2 regions of the Phreatobacter sp. AB_2022a genome follow, and region 1 is predicted to be linked to the other one. Evidence: riboswitches for the same ligand, from Rfam matches in the RefSeq annotation. Region 1 holds a riboswitch; the other holds the start of a gene.
What was found. Region 1 has a riboswitch for cobalamin ahead of OZ671_RS27250 (TonB-dependent receptor). Riboswitches for the same ligand answer to the same signal wherever they lie in the genome.
Positions count from the first base shown of each region.

Region 1 (7,423 bases):
CGTCGGCCAGACCCGGCTCATGGCCCGGCACCCGGATGCAGCAGCGTGGCGAGCTTTTCCACCCCGTCGACCACGCGCGGCCCGGGGATGAGGAATTCGGCGCGCGGGACGGCGAAGACGCGCTTCTCGGCGAGCGCCCTGAGGCTCGCCCAGCCGCGTCGGGCGAAAAGCTCGTGCATGTCGGCCGCGGAGCCGGCGAACAGCACGATGTCGGGATCGGCGCGCAGCAGGGCCTCCGGCGCGACCTGGGCCAGCATCTGGGGCCGGTCGAAGGCCAGCGCGCCGCCCGCCGCGACCATCGCATCGGCCGTGTAGCTGCCCGGCCGGGCGACCAGCAGCAGGCCCGAGGCGACCTGCCCGGTGATCATCACGACGCGCGGCCGCGACCGTCCGGCAATGCGGTCGGCGACGGCGGCGAGCCGCCGTTCGAGCCCCGCGGCCACCGCCTCCCCGCGCGCCGGCATGCCGGTGGCCGCGGCGACCAGGCGGATGTTGGAGAGCACTTCCGGGATCGTCCGGTGGGTGAGCACGGCAATGGGAATGCCGAGCCGTTCCATGGGATCGACGAGCTGATGCACGGCCTGGCGCGCGGGCGTGACCACCACGAGGTCGGGCCTCTGCCGGACCACCCGGTCGACCGAGAAGCCGAGACGGCCACCAACGACGGGCCGGTCCAGCACCTCGGACGGAAAGCGCGTGAAGCTCTCGATACCGACGATGCGATCGGCCAGGCCGACGGCCGCGACGAGCTCGGTGTTGGAGGCGAAGATGGTGACGAGGCGCTCGGGCGGGCGCGGCAGAGCGACCTGCCGGCCGAGCGCGTCGACGATCGCGGGCGGCTCCGCGCCGAGCGCCGCGCTCACGCCGAACGCCAGGACGAGGCAGGCCGCGATCGCCCGCATCGGTTCAGAACCTCGCCTGCAGGCCGACGACGAATTCGCGGCCGGGCATGGAATTGCCGAGGTTGCCGATGCCACCGGTATTGCCGAGGTCGGACCGGCCGATGAACGGCTGCCGGTCGAGGGCGAGGAAGATCGGGTGCTGGTTGACGTTGAAGATGTTGTTGACGGCAAGGTACGCAGTCATGCCCTGACGGATCTCGCCCTCGAGCCGGGCGTTCCAGACCCAGAACGGCGGCTTGCGGTGTATATATTCACGGTTCGGCTCGCCCTGCGGGATGATGAGGTTCTCTTCCGTATTGTACCACATCGGCCCGCGCAGGATGCCGATGACCGAGAACGTCCAGGGAATGGCGACGCCGGCGCGCTGGCCGACGCGCGTGCCGATGGACGCCTGGTACTGGTACATGCGCTCGACCTTGTCGGTATTGGCGCTGGCCGGCGCGCCCGCATCGCGCATGTGGAAATTGTAGGCGCCGTTGCCGAAGGCCGACCAGTGCCAGCCGTTGGCGCGGACCTGGAAGGCGGTGAGGAGGTCGACAGCCGCCTGCAGCTCGACGCCGCGCACGGTGACGTCGCCGGGATTGTTGACATAGTCCGACGTGGTCGTGGAGCCCGGCCGCAGGCGCGTGACGATGCGGTTGGCGATGACGTTCTGGAACAGCGCGGCATCGAGGCTCCAGCCGTTGATGGCGAGCGTCGCGCCGACCTCGATCTGACGGCTGGTTTCCGGCCGGATATTGGGATTGCCGAAGATCTGGCTGCCGCTGAGCACCGTGTAGTTGCCCGCAAGCTCGGTGGCGGTCGGCGCGCGGAAGCCGGTCGAGAGGCCGGCGCGGAAGCTCAGATGGTCGGTCGCCCGCACCGTGCCGCCGACCGTATAGGTGGTGGCGTGATAGGGCCGGCTGCCGGTTGCCTGGTTGGCGAGGTTCGGCGTCGGGTCGAACGCTGTGCTGCCGCGGGTGTGGCGGATGCCGGCCCGCAGGATGAGCCGCTCGTCGAACAGCCGCTGGCTGTTCTCGGCATAGAAGCCCATCACCGAGTCGGTCTGGTTGTAGTCGAGCGGTGCGACCTGCGGCGTGCGCGGCCCGAGCGCCATCGTCTCGAGATAGCGGTCGGAGCGCAGCCAGCTGCGTTCGGCGTCGAAGCCGAGCAGCAGCTCGTTGCCGGCCCAGAGGTTGAACACCGGCTGGAAGCGCAGGCCCATAATGTCGAGGGCGCGGCGGTTGTTGTCGATGCGCGTGCCCGGCTGCGGCCGGCCGGTGGTGGCGTTGCGCTGGATCGGCGCGGCCCAGCGGAAGATGTCGCGGTCGCCGACGAGATAGCCGTGCAGCGTCCAGCGCAGCGCTTCCGTCGCCTTGCCGGTATAGACGAGGTCGAGCGAGGAATTGGTGCGCTCGTCCCGGTTGATCGTGTTCCAGGCCGAGCCGCGGAAGCCGGCATTGTAGATGCCGTCGGTGCGGATGGTGAGATCGATCCGGTTGACGTCGTCGATCTGGCGCCCGACGGTGCCGGTCGCGCCGAAGCGTTCGTACTGGGTATTGGCCATCAGGCCGCCGCCGGCGCCCGAATGGTAGCTGTCGCGCCGGCCGCCGGCGATGCCGATGTAATAGTCGGTGCCGCGGATTTCGCCGCCGGCGCTCGCCCGGCCCTGCAGCAATCCCCAGGATCCGCCCTGCACGTCCACGACGTTGCCCGTCGCGGTGCGGCCGTTCTTCAGGATGATGTTGATGACGCCGCCCATCGCCTGGCTGCCATAGATGACGGAGGCGGGCCCGCGGACGATCTCGATGCGGTCGACATCGGCCGGCGACAGCTTGGAGATATTGGCGGTGCCGGCGCGGCGGCCGTTGACCAGGACCAGGACCTGGCTGCGGAAGTCGCGGCCCTGCCCCTCCGTCGAGGCGCCGCGGATGTTGAGCGCGGTCTGCGCCGCCGTCCATTCGGAAAAGAAGCCGACCGCATTCTCGGCCAGAAGATCGGTCACCGAGCGCGCGGTGGACCGCGTGATGCGCTCGCCCTCGATCACCTGGACCGTGCCGGTGATGCGGCTGCGCGGCTCCGGCCGGCCCGTGGAGGTGACGACAATCTCGTCGAGCAGAGTGGGCGCGGCCGGCGCTTCCTGGGATGCGGCCGGTGCGACGCTGGCTGCGAGGGCCAGGACGAAGGCGGAAACAGCCGGCGCTGCGACGCGCGGCAGGACTAAGGACATGGATCGGCTCCTCCGGCCCACCGCCGGTACGGGTTGCATGCGATCCTCGGCCGGTCTCCTGGCTCGCGGGTGACGCGCCGCTTCCCCTTCCCGGCCGGTCGTGGCCAGTGGTGTGTCGAAGAGCGCTATCCGCTTACAGTTGCGGGGGCAGCCGCGGCATTGCGCCTGCTGGAGGGCGCGCACCGCATTCCCGTTTCACTTCCCGTCAGGGAAGCACCGAGGACGTCCACTACGAAACACAAATCGCCCGCTGCCGCAATCCGGCCCTATTCCCTTTCGCACAGATTGCGGGACACGGACGGCAGTGGTGCCGCGCCGGGCGCGCGGCGGGCAGCGCGCGCTCCTGGCTTCAGGCATCGCCCGGCGCCTGCCACCACGTCGTCCTGGCGGCAAGATCGGGCCGCTTGCGCTCGCCCGGCGGTTCCTTGGCCGTGCCGATATGGACGATGCCGGCGATCCTTTCGCCGGCATCGAGGCCGAGCAGGGCCTGCGCGCCCGGACTGTAGGCGGCCCAGCCGGTCAGCCAGGTGCCGTCGAAACCGAGGGCGTGAACGGCGTGCAGGAGGTTCATGCACACTGCGCCGGCCGAGAGCTCCTGCTCCCAGGCGGGAATGCGGGCCTCGGCATCGGTGCGGCTCACCACGATCACCACGGTCGGCGCATAGGTGAAGACGCGCGACATGATGCCGGCAAATTTCGCCCGCTTCTCGGGGTCCATGGCCTGGTTCTCGGCCTCGTAGAGACGGGCAAGGCCGGCGCCGGCGGCAAACCGCGCCTCGCCTTCGAGCACGACGAAGCGCCAGGGCTCCAGCATGCCGTGGTCGGGGCTCCGCACGGCGATGGCGAGCGCACGCTTCAGTTCCGCGGCATCGGGGCCCGGTGCCGCCAACGTCGTCATGCCGACGGAGCGCCGCGCTTCGAGCAGGGCCAGCAGGGTCTCCGCCGCAGGCCTGCGGCGTGAAGCTGCGGGCACGTCCGGCCGTGTCGTTGGGCTGTCCATGGCGGCTGTCCTGCTTTCCAGTCGGGGCCGGCCGAGGGTCAGGCCCGGCCGAGCGTTGGCATGGTCATGAGGCTGCTCGGCTGCAGCGCCGGCACCAGGGCGGCCAGCGCGGCCTGCAACGCCTCGATGTCGGCCGATGTATCCGGCTTCCAGCCGCACGGGCAAGGGTTGTCGCAGCAATGGGCGTCGGCGACCTCCTGGTAGACCGAGCCGACGGCCATGGCCGCCAGCTCCAGCACCTTCATCGGCGGCAGGTCGGTGTTGCGGAGCGCCTGGCAGAAGGCTGCCATGACGGTCTGGTGGAAATCGGCGCGGGCGCGGTCGGTCCGCTCCTGCGCCTGAGGTTCGAGCGGCATGATCTGCCTTTCCTGATGGCTCGCGGCGGCGGCGGCCGTCGATCGGCGCCCGCCGTCGGGGCTGAAGGCCGGCACGGGCGCGCAAGAGCCATAGGCGCGAAAGGGGATTGGTTCAAGTTATTGTTTTTACAAATGAAATAGAACAATTCGAAACTGCCGCGGCAGGCTGGCCGCGGCATTGTCCGGGTTCGGAGCCCGCCGCTGGGCGAAAGGCTCCGTTGGGGCGTTCAATAACGCGCCGTCGCGAGGTCGGGCGTCTCGTCCCGCTGCCGGCCGGCCACGGCTGCTGCGACCCCGGCGATGAAGGCGCCGATCAGCAGGGCCAGGGCGCTGGCGAGAGCGAAAGCCGCGCCCGCCTTCCTCGCGGCATCGGCAGCCTCGCGGGCCTTGGTCTTCGCCTCCTCGATGCGCACGAGCAGGGCATCGATGCGGGCATTGGCCTCCTGCTCCGACAGGCCGGTATTGGCAGCGATCAGCCGGGCCAGATAGGCCTTGTCATCGGTGCCGAGCGATCCCGCAACCGCGCTCTGCGCGAGAATGCGCGTGATCTCGGCGGTGGCCTTGGCCCGGCCGTCCGGCTGGCCGGCGAGGCTCGACGGGTCGTTCGGCCGCAGGAGATTGTCGACGTAATAGGCGACGGCGCCGGAATTGCCGGCCATGTCGGCGGCCGCCGAGGTCGCGCCCGACGCGGCGGCTGCCGTCGCGCGGGCGCCGCCGCCCGCGACGGTCGTCAGACCCGCCCCGACCGTGCCGACCATGAGCAGGGTTGCCAGTGCCCAGGCCATGAAGCCATGGACGGTATCGCGGAAGAACACTTCGTCCGACCGCAGGCCGACCCATTCGGTGCGCAGCCGGCCTGCGAGATAGCCGCCGACGGCGGAGGACAACCACTGGATGACGACCAGCCCGACGGCGGTCGAGGCGGCGAAGGTGGTCAGTCCCGCGCCCTGGCCGGGCCACGGCGACACGATGGTCAGGCCGAGGCCCGAGCCGACCAGCATGAGGATGACGGTGATGGTCGCCGCGGCGAGCGCGCCCGCGATGATCGCGCCCCAGCTGACGGCGGACTGTGACGATTCCGCCGGGACCACCTGACCGGCGGCAAAGGGTCGTTCCATTGTCGCCTCCTACCTGAAGAACAGCAGGATCAGAATGATGACGGGAATTGGCACGCCAAGAAGCCAGAGCAGTATTCCGCGACCCATGTTGCACTCCTGTATTCTGACGAAAGAGTAAGCGCGGCGGAGCCGGATTGGTTCCTGCCCCGTCTTTATTTGGCATTGCCGGGTCTATGCGGCCCGCGTGACGGCCTCGCCGCGCAGTAGGCCTTTGAACAGGTCTTCGTAGGCCGCGGTCATGATCCCGGTGGAGAACCGCTGTTCGAACGCACGGCGGATCGCCGCGCGGTCCAGCCGCCCGAGCTCTGCGACGGCGGCCACGGCCTCGTCCTCGCTGCTCACGACATATCCGGTGACGCCGTCTTCGATGATCTCGGCCACCGAGCCGTTTCGCCAGGCGATGACCGGCGTTCCGCAGCCCAGGGCCTCGATCATCACGAGGCCGAACGGCTCCGGCCAGTCGATCGGGAACAGCAGGGCGGCAGCGCCGCCGAGAAATGCCGACTTGTCGGCATCGCCGATCTCGCCGATGAACGCGACATTCGCATGCGCTGCGATCAACGGCGCGATGATCTCGTCCCAATAGGCCTGATCGGCCGGATCGATCTTGGCGGCGATCTTCAGCGGCATCCCTGTCCGCGCGGCGACCGTGATGGCCCTGTCCGGCCGCTTCTCGGGGGAGATCCGGCCCAGAAACGCCAGGTAGTCGCCGGCGCCGGGCGAGAGCCGGAAAAGGTCCGCCGGCACGCCGTGGTGGACGGTGCGCAGCCAGTTCGCATCGGGGAGGAACCGGCGCTGCGCGTCGGAAATCGACACCAGTGGATACTCGGCCCAGCGCGCATAGGCCTCGGCCAGATCGGTCAGGTCGAGCCGGCCATGAAGCGTCGTCACGGTCCGGCCGGCGCGGGCTTCGAAAAACGGGAAATGCACAAGGTCGATATGGAAATGGAGGATGTCGAATGCGTCGGCCTGCCTGCGCACCTCGTCGAGCATCGACAGATGCGCGGCATAGCCGGATTTCAAGGGCCGCGGATCGAAACGCAGCGCCCGCTCGCGTACCGGCACGAGCCTTGCGGTGGTCTGCGTGTCGGCGGAGGCGAAGAGCGTGACCTCGTGCCCCCGCGCCACCAGGCCCTCGGTCAGATAGGAGACGATGCGTTCCGTCCCGCCGTAGAGGCGTGGGGGGACAGCCTCGTGGAGCGGGGCGATCTGAGCAATTCTCATGAACCTGCCTTCGGTCGTTGGGTGGACGGGCGGGCCGCCGGGGCCGGATGGGCTCTCGCCTCAGGTGTCGGCCGCCACGCCGAGCGACGGCACGTCGATGACGAGGGCGGAGGCCGCGCCTGTCGTCGTGGTCATGGTGGCGGCGAGCTGGACGAGGGCGGATTGCAGCATGAGCCGCCCGAAGCCGCCGTCGGCGGCGCTGTCGAGGCCCGCGGCGAGCCCGGTACCGTCGGCTTGGACGGTCAGCCGGCAGCCCTCCCCCGTCCGCTCCAGCCCGACGCGCACCTCGCCGCGGCCAGCCGGCGGGTAGGCATGCTGGAACGCGCTGGCCGCGAGCTCGCAGACCAGCAGTCCGAATTTCATCGCGACCATGGGGGACGCCTGGATCGGCACGGGATCGACGGCGACGGCGATATTGCTGACGTTGTCCGGCTTGTTGACGGCCAGCGCGGCGCTCAGCCCGCGCAGGAACAGGCCGAGATCGATATGCTCCGCGTCACGGCACTTTTCGACCTGCTCGTGCAGGGCTGCGATGGCGAGGAGGCGCTGACGGGCATCGTCAAGGACGCGACTGGCGGAAGCATCGGCGATCCGCCGAGCCTGCAGCGCCAGCA
Region 1 is NZ_JAPSET010000054.1:4,088-11,510, forward strand. Features, by position in the region: gene OZ671_RS27240 (FecCD family ABC transporter permease) at 1-21, opposite strand, end outside; gene OZ671_RS27245 (ABC transporter substrate-binding protein) at 18-902, opposite strand; gene OZ671_RS27250 (TonB-dependent receptor) at 907-3,111, opposite strand; cobalamin riboswitch at 3,143-3,347, opposite strand; gene OZ671_RS27255 (nitroreductase family protein) at 3,461-4,111, opposite strand; gene OZ671_RS27260 (hypothetical protein) at 4,150-4,467, opposite strand; gene OZ671_RS27265 (hypothetical protein) at 4,695-5,585, opposite strand; gene OZ671_RS27270 (glycosyltransferase family 4 protein) at 5,757-6,809, opposite strand; gene OZ671_RS27275 (sensor histidine kinase) at 6,870-7,423, opposite strand, start outside.

Region 2 (7,423 bases), on a different contig from region 1:
ACGAGCGCAGGATGACGGTCGCCGGCGGCAGGAACGGGACAAGGCTTGCGTCCCCATCGAAGTCGGCAAAAGCCTCGTCGACGACGAGCAGGCCGCCACGTGCGGCGATGTCCTGGCCGAGCGCGGCGAGCCGCGCGGGCGGCACGATGCGCCCGTCCGGATTGTTGGGATTGACGAGCACCACCACCTGCGCGGCGTCGGCCGCGGCGGGTTCGGCGATCTCCTCGACCGCATGCCCCGCCTTGCGCCAGGTCCTCGCATGTTCGCCATAGGTCGGCCCGACCACCGCGACGCGCGTGGCGCCCGGGGCGAGCAGCGGCAGCAGCTCGATGAGGATCTGCGTGCCCGGCGCGGCAACGATGCCCGCGCGGGCCGGCACGCGATAGGCTGCACGGGCGGCATCGACCAGCGCCGTCTCTTCGGCGCAGGCAGGCAGGCGCTGCCAGGCGCTGGCGGGAATGTCGGGCAATGGATAGGAATAGGGATTGATCCCGGTCGAGAGATCGATCCAGGGCTCGGGCGCGTCGGGAAACAGCGTCCTTGCCGTCCCGATGTCGCCGCCATGCCAGATTGCCTGATGCATCGCCATGTCCGAATTCTCGCCACTCGTTCTCGCCTGCCTCGCCCTCGCGATCGAAGCGGCGGTCGGCTATCCGGGCTCTCTCTACGCGGCGATCGGCCATCCCGTCACCTGGATCGGGCGGCTGATCGCTCTGTTCGACCGGCGGCTGAACCTGGAGGGCCGGGCTTTCGCCGAGCGCAGGCGTGCCGGCATCCTGGCCGTGGCGCTGCTGATCGGTGCGACGCTCGCCGTATCGGTGGCCATCGTCGCGGTGTCAGGCTGGCTCGGCCTTCCGGGCTTCGTGCTGCTCGGTGTCGTCGCCTCCAGCCTCCTCGCCCAGCGCAGCCTTCACGACCATGTCGCCGATGTCGCGGCGGCCTTGGAGACCGGCGGGCTCGCGGCCGGACGCGAGGCCGTTGCCATGATCGTCGGCCGCAATCCGCAAAGCCTCGACATGGCGGGCGTGTCGCGGGCGGCGATCGAAAGCCTTGCCGAAAACTTCTCCGACGGCGTGACCGCTCCGGCCTTCTGGCTCGGCCTGTTCGGCCTGCCGGGCGCGGCGCTCTACAAGGCGATCAATACGGCCGATTCGATGATCGGCCACCGCACGCCCCGCCATGAAGCTTTCGGCTGGGCAGCGGCCCGGCTCGACGACCTCGTCAACCTGCCGGCCTCGCGTCTCACCGCCCTGCTGATCGTCGCGGCGGCGGCCTTCGAGGACCGGGCCGCCGCGTCGCGGGCGCTCGGCGCGATCCGGCGTGATGCCCGCCATCACAAGTCCCCCAATGCCGGCTGGCCGGAGGCGGCCATGGCCGGCGCGCTCGGCCTGCGGCTCGCCGGCCCCCGCGTCTATGGCGAGGCGCGGATCGACGACCGCTGGATGGGCGACGGCCGCGCCGAGGCGACCGCCGCCGATATCCGTCGAGCCCTCGCACTCTACCGCCGGGCCTGCATCCTGCTCTGGGCGCTGATCGCGTCCACAGCCGTTGCCGCGGCCAGCCTCTAGGGCTTCTCGCCGGCGATCGCCCACAGCCGGTCAATGTCGAGATGGCTGCCGAGATGGGCGGCGAAACGGTCGAGCACGTCCTCGACGAGGGCGTCGTAGGCGAGATCGCTGGTCGCGGCCCCCAGCCCGCCGAGCCAGGCGCGGCGCTGACGGTCACCGGCGAAAAGCCCATGGACATAGGTGCCGACAATCCGGCCGTCGGCCGATGTCGCACCATCGGTGCGCCCATCGGCGAGCCGCGCGAAGGGGCGCGCCGTATCCGGTCCGGTGGTCACGCCGAGATGCATTTCGTAGCCATCGAAGGGATGGCCGCCGGCGATGGTTGCCCCGGTGACGCGCGTCAGGTTCTTGTCCGGCGTCAGGACCGTCTCGACGTCGAGGAGCCCGAGCCCGGCGACCGTCTGCACCGGGCCTTCGATGCCATGCGGATCGGCGATGGAGCGCCCGAGCATCTGGTAGCCGCCGCACAGGCCCAGCACCCGGCCACCGCGCCGGACATGGCCGGCAAGGTCGATGTCCCAGCCCTGGCGGCGCAGGAAGGCGAGATCGTCGATCGTCGTCTTCGAGCCCGGCAGGAGGACCAGCACCGCTTCGGCGGGCAGCGGGCTGCCCGGCTCGACCAGGCGAACCGCGACGCCGGCTTCGGCGCGGAGCGGGTCGAGATCGTCGAAATTGGCGATGCGCGGCATGACCGGCACCGCCACGACCGGCACGCCCGCGGTCGCGCCTGGCCCCTGGCGCAGACCCATAATGTCCTCGGCGGGCAGCAGCCCGGCTTCGGCGAAATGCGGCACCAGGCCGATCGGGGGCCAGCCGGTCCGGTCCGCGACGAAGGCCATGCCATCGGCGAACAGCGTCGGATCGCCGCGGAACCGGTTGACGATGAAGCCCCGGATCATCGCCGCGTCGGCCGGGTCGATCACCGCGCGCGTGCCGACGAGGCTCGCAATGACGCCGCCGCGGTCGATGTCGCCGACCAGCACGACGGGCGTGCCGGTGGCGCGGGCAAAGCCCATATTGGCGATGTCGCCGGCGCGCAGATTGACCTCCGAGGCCGAACCGGCCCCTTCCACCAGCATCAGATCGGCCTCGTCGGCAAGGCGGCTGTAGGATGCCAGAACCGCCTCCATGAGACGGGGTTTCCAGTCCTGGAACTCGCGGGCCTTGGCCGTGCCGACCCGCCTGCCCTGCACGATGACCTGCGCGCCGATCTCGCTCTGCGGCTTCAGGAGGACGGGGTTCATGTGCACGCTCGGCGCGACGAAGGCCGCGCGCGCCTGCAGCGCCTGGGCGCGGCCGATTTCGCCGCCGTCGGCGGTGACGGCCGCATTGTTGGACATGTTCTGCGGCTTGAACGGCCGGACCTTGAGGCCGCGCCGGGCGAAGAGCCGCGCAAGGCCCGCGACGACGAGCGACTTGCCGACGTCGGAGCCGGTGCCCTGGATCATCAGTGCCCGTGCGCGCATGCCGCGATACTCCCTCGGGGCGGCGTCGCCGTCGTCGTGCCGCAGGCACGCCGGGCGGTCCTGCCGCCGCTCTGTCAGAACTCGATTCCTGCCTGCGCCTTCACGCCTTGCGCGAAATGATGCTTCACCAGGGCCATTTCGGTGACGAGATCGGCCATCTCGATCAGTTCGGGCTTGGCGTTGCGGCCGGTAATGACGACGTGCAGGCCCTCCCGTCGCGTCCGGAGCGCGGCGAGGACCTCGGCCAGCGGCAGATAGTCGTAGCGGAGCGCAATGTTGAGCTCGTCGAGGACGACGAGGCCGATCGTCTCGTCGGCCATCAGTTCGCGCGCCTTGGCGAAGGCACGCTCCGCGGCGGCGATATCGCGCGCCTTGTCCTGGGTCTCCCAGGTGAAGCCCTCGCCCATCGAATGCCAGGAGATGCGGTCGCCGAAGGCGGTCAGCGCCTCCCGCTCGCCGGTCGACCAGGCGCCCTTGATGAACTGCACGACCCCGACGCGCCAGCCATGGCCGAGCGCGCGCAGAATCAGGCCGAAGGCGGCGGTCGACTTGCCCTTGCCCGGGCCGGTATTGACGATGACGAGGCCCTTCTCGATGGTCTTCGAGGCGACCTCGGCATCCTGCACCGCCTTGCGTTTCGCCATCTTGGCGCGGTGGCGCGTGGCCTCGTCGGTCTCGTCCGTCATCATCATCCTCATGTCCCGGTCATCGGCAGCCGCGCCGCCACCGGCGGCCCGGTTTCGTCGTCATTTCACGGTCATCGGCAGTCCGGCAACCATGAAGATCACGTGGTCGGCGACTGCCGCAAGCTCCTGGTGGAGCCGCCCGGCCTCGTCACGGAAGCGTCGTGCCAGCGCATTGTCGGGCACGATGCCGAGCCCGACCTCGTTCGAGACCAGGATCAGCGGGCCGTCGAAGGCCTGGACCGCGGCAACCAGCCTCGCCCGCTCCACCGGCAGGTCGGCCTCGGCGAGGAGCAGGTTGGTCAGCCAGAGGGTCAGGCAATCGACGAGCACCGGCGTGCCGGCGGGCGCAGCGCCGAGCGCGCCGGCAAGGTCGCGCGGGGCATCGACGGTCTGCCAGCCGGCGCCGCGCCGCGCCCGGTGCTCGGCGATCCGCGCCCGCATCTCGTCGTCATAGGCCTGCGCCGTGGCGACATAGCGCCAGGGCGCCGGCCGGGCCGCGATCAGCGCTTCGGCATGGCGGCTCTTGCCGGAACGCGCGCCGCCCAGCACCAGGGTCACGGATCGGGTGGAACGCGTCATGGGATCCCGGGGTTCGGCCGATGGAGTGAGGCGCGCACTCATTGCAAATCACGGCGCGGGCCGGTAGTGCTAAAACTCGACGGTGCCTCTTCGATGAGGTGAAAAGGGAACGTGGTGGAAAACCACGGCTGCCCCCGCAACTGTAAGCGGCGAACCGAAGCCAGAGGCCACTGGGCGCGTCCCGGGAAGGCGGCGGAAGGTTTAGACCCGCGAGCCAGGAGACCTGCCGTCACCAGTGCTTCTCATGGGCCCATCGAGCGGGGTGTTTCGATGGCAACCGGTTCGGGCCGACAGGCCCGGCTTCGTCCTTGGGAGCGTTTCCGGCTGAGGCCGGCTGCCTGACGGAGCGTGCCGTGACGAGACCGACTGCTTTTTCTGCCTCCCCGCCCGATGCGCCATGCCGGCCTTGCTGAATTCGCCGCTGCCGCCATCCATTTGTCCAGGATCCCGGGATCTTCCATGACCAGCTCGTCCACCGGCTCGGCGCCTGCCAAGGCCTCGCTCGCCAAAGTCCCCTGCACCATCGTCACCGGCTTTCTCGGCGCCGGCAAGACCACGCTCGTCCGGCACCTGCTCGAGAACAATGACGGCCGCAGGATTGCGGTTCTCGTCAATGAATTCGGCGACATCGGGTTCGACGGTTCGTTCATCGAGGGCTGCGGCATCGCCGGCTGCACTGCCGAAGACATCGTCGAGCTGCCGAACGGCTGCATCTGCTGCACGGTGGCCGACGATTTCGTGCCGGCGCTGGAAAAGCTGCTCGGCCGGGCGAACCCGCCGGACCATATCCTCATCGAGACATCCGGCCTCGCCTTGCCGAAGCCGCTGGTCAGCGCGTTCAATTGGCCGGCCATCCGCAGCCGTGTCACCGTTGACGGCGTCATTGCGGTGGTCGATGGCCCGGCGGTTGCGGAAGGCCGCTTCGCCGACGACCCCGCGGCCCTTGCCGCCCAGCGCCAGGATGACGGCGCGGTCGATCACGACAACCCGCTCGAGGAAGTGTTCGAGGACCAGATCCTCTGCGCTGATCTGATCCTGCTCAACAAGGCGGATGCGATCGACGCGCCGACGCGCGCCCGGGTGCGCGCCGAGATCGAGGAACATCTGCCGAAGGCGATCAAGATCGTCGAGACCGCGCATGGCAAGGTCGAGCCGGCGCTGGTAGTCGGCCTCGGCGCGGCGGCCGAGGCCGACCTCGCCGCCCGCCCTTCGCATCACGAGACCGAAGCCGATCACGATCACGACGATTTCGAGAGCCACTCCTTCCCGGTGGCCGCGGTCGCCTCGCCCGAGGTCCTGGCGGCGCGCGTCGCCCAGGCTGCCGAGGCGGCAGGCGTGCTGCGGCTCAAGGGCTTTGCTGCGGTCGGCGACAAGCCGATGCGCCTGGTCGTCCAGGGCGTCGGACAGCGCATCGCCCATCACTACGACCGCGCCTGGGCGCCGGGCGAGACCCGCGCCGGACGGATCGTCGCGATCGGCCTCAAGGGGTTCGACCGCGATGCCGTCGAAGAAGCGCTCGCCGGCTGACCGCTCATGCATATCCTGCCCGCCAGCACCGTGACGCTCGACGAGACCGACCAGGCGGTCGATCTCGACCAGGCGCCCGGCGACGTGGTGGTGCTGTCCTTCGCCGACAGCGATCTTGCCGCGCTGTCGGCCGCGGCGGCCGGCCAGGCGCTCGACGTCAGGCTGGCCAGCCTCAGGCGGCTGAAACATCCGCTCTCCGTCGACCTCTATGTCGAGAAGACCGTTTCGCGCTCGCGCTTCGTGCTGCTGCGTTGCCTCGGCGGGCGCGACTACTGGCCCTATGGGCTCGACCAGGTGGCGGCGATCTGCCGGGAGGCCAGGATTCCGCTGGCGGTCCTGCCTGGCGACGAGCGCCCGGACGAACGGCTCGCGGCCCATGGCACGGTCGATGCCGGATTGCAGCGCGACCTCGCCGCCTATTTCGCGGCGGGCGGCGTCGACAATATGCGCCGCCTGCTCGGCCGGATCGCCTCTCATCTTTCGCCCGGCGGAGCCGGCGCGGCGGCGGAGCCACCATGCCCCCTGCCGGCGCTGTTCGGCTGGAACGCACGGTCCGGGGTGGCCGACGCCGCTGAGGAACTGGCCGCTGCGCCGGCGGATCGCCCGCTCGCGCTGGTTCTCGTCTACCGGGCAAGCATCGCGGCCGATGATACCGATCTCGCCGCGGGCCTCGCCGACGCCCTTTTCGGGCGCGGCCTCGCTCCTGTCGTCCTCGCCCTCACGAGCCTCAAGGACGAGGCGGCGAGCGGACCGCTGCGGAGCCTGATCCGCCGACGCCGGCCGGCGATCATCGTGACGACCACTGCCTTTTCCGCGCGCGACGGCGCCGATTTCGTGCTCGACGCCGCCGATTGCCCGATCCTGCAGGCGATTCCCGTGGGCAGTCCGCGCGACGCCTGGCTCGCCTCGCCGCGCGGGCTGTCCGCGGTCGATCTCGCCATGCAGGTGGCCCTGCCGGAATTCGACGGCCGGCTGGCCGGTGCGGCGATCGGCTTCAAGCAGGAAACGGGCGATGCCGCGACCGGCCTCGTCACGCGCCGCATGGTCGCCGACGCGCAGGGCCTCGCCGGTCTTGCGGAACTCGCGGCCGCCTGGGTGGCGCTGGCCGCAAAACCGGCCGGCGAGCGCCGGCTCGCCCTGGTGCTCTCGGACTATCCCGCGCGCGGCGGCCGGGCGGGCTTCGCCGTCGGCCTCGACACGCCGGCGAGCGTCGTCGCCATCCACCGCCTGCTCGCCGGAACCGGCTACCGGGTCGGTGAGTGTCCGCCGGCCGCGCTGATCATGCCGGCGCTCACCGAGGGCGAAACCACTTTTGCCGTTCCGGCAGGCCTTTACGAGAATTTTCTCGCGCAAATTCCGGCCGCCGCACGCGATGCGCTTCTGGCGGCGCATGGCGCGCCGGAGACCGATCCGGCCTTTGCGGATGGCGCGTTCCGGTATCGCGCGCTGATCCTGGACGGGCTGATCGTCGCGCTGCAGCCGGCGCGCGATGCCGGTCCTGACCGCAAGGGCGGCTATCACGACCCTGATCGCCCGCCGGGGCACGGCTACCTCGCCTTCTATTGCGGCCTGAAGGCGGTGGCCGGCATCGATGCGC
Region 2 is NZ_JAPSET010000029.1:68,149-75,571, forward strand. Features, by position in the region: gene cobD (threonine-phosphate decarboxylase CobD) at 1-589, opposite strand, end outside; gene cbiB (adenosylcobinamide-phosphate synthase CbiB) at 588-1,568, shown strand; gene OZ671_RS20325 (cobyric acid synthase) at 1,565-3,034, opposite strand; gene cobO (cob(I)yrinic acid a,c-diamide adenosyltransferase) at 3,109-3,720, opposite strand; gene cobU (bifunctional adenosylcobinamide kinase/adenosylcobinamide-phosphate guanylyltransferase) at 3,781-4,299, opposite strand; cobalamin riboswitch at 4,365-4,544, shown strand; gene cobW (cobalamin biosynthesis protein CobW) at 4,759-5,826, shown strand; gene cobN (cobaltochelatase subunit CobN) at 5,833-7,423, shown strand, end outside.
Region 2: another riboswitch for cobalamin. It lies ahead of cobW (cobalamin biosynthesis protein CobW); the one in region 1 lies ahead of OZ671_RS27250 (TonB-dependent receptor).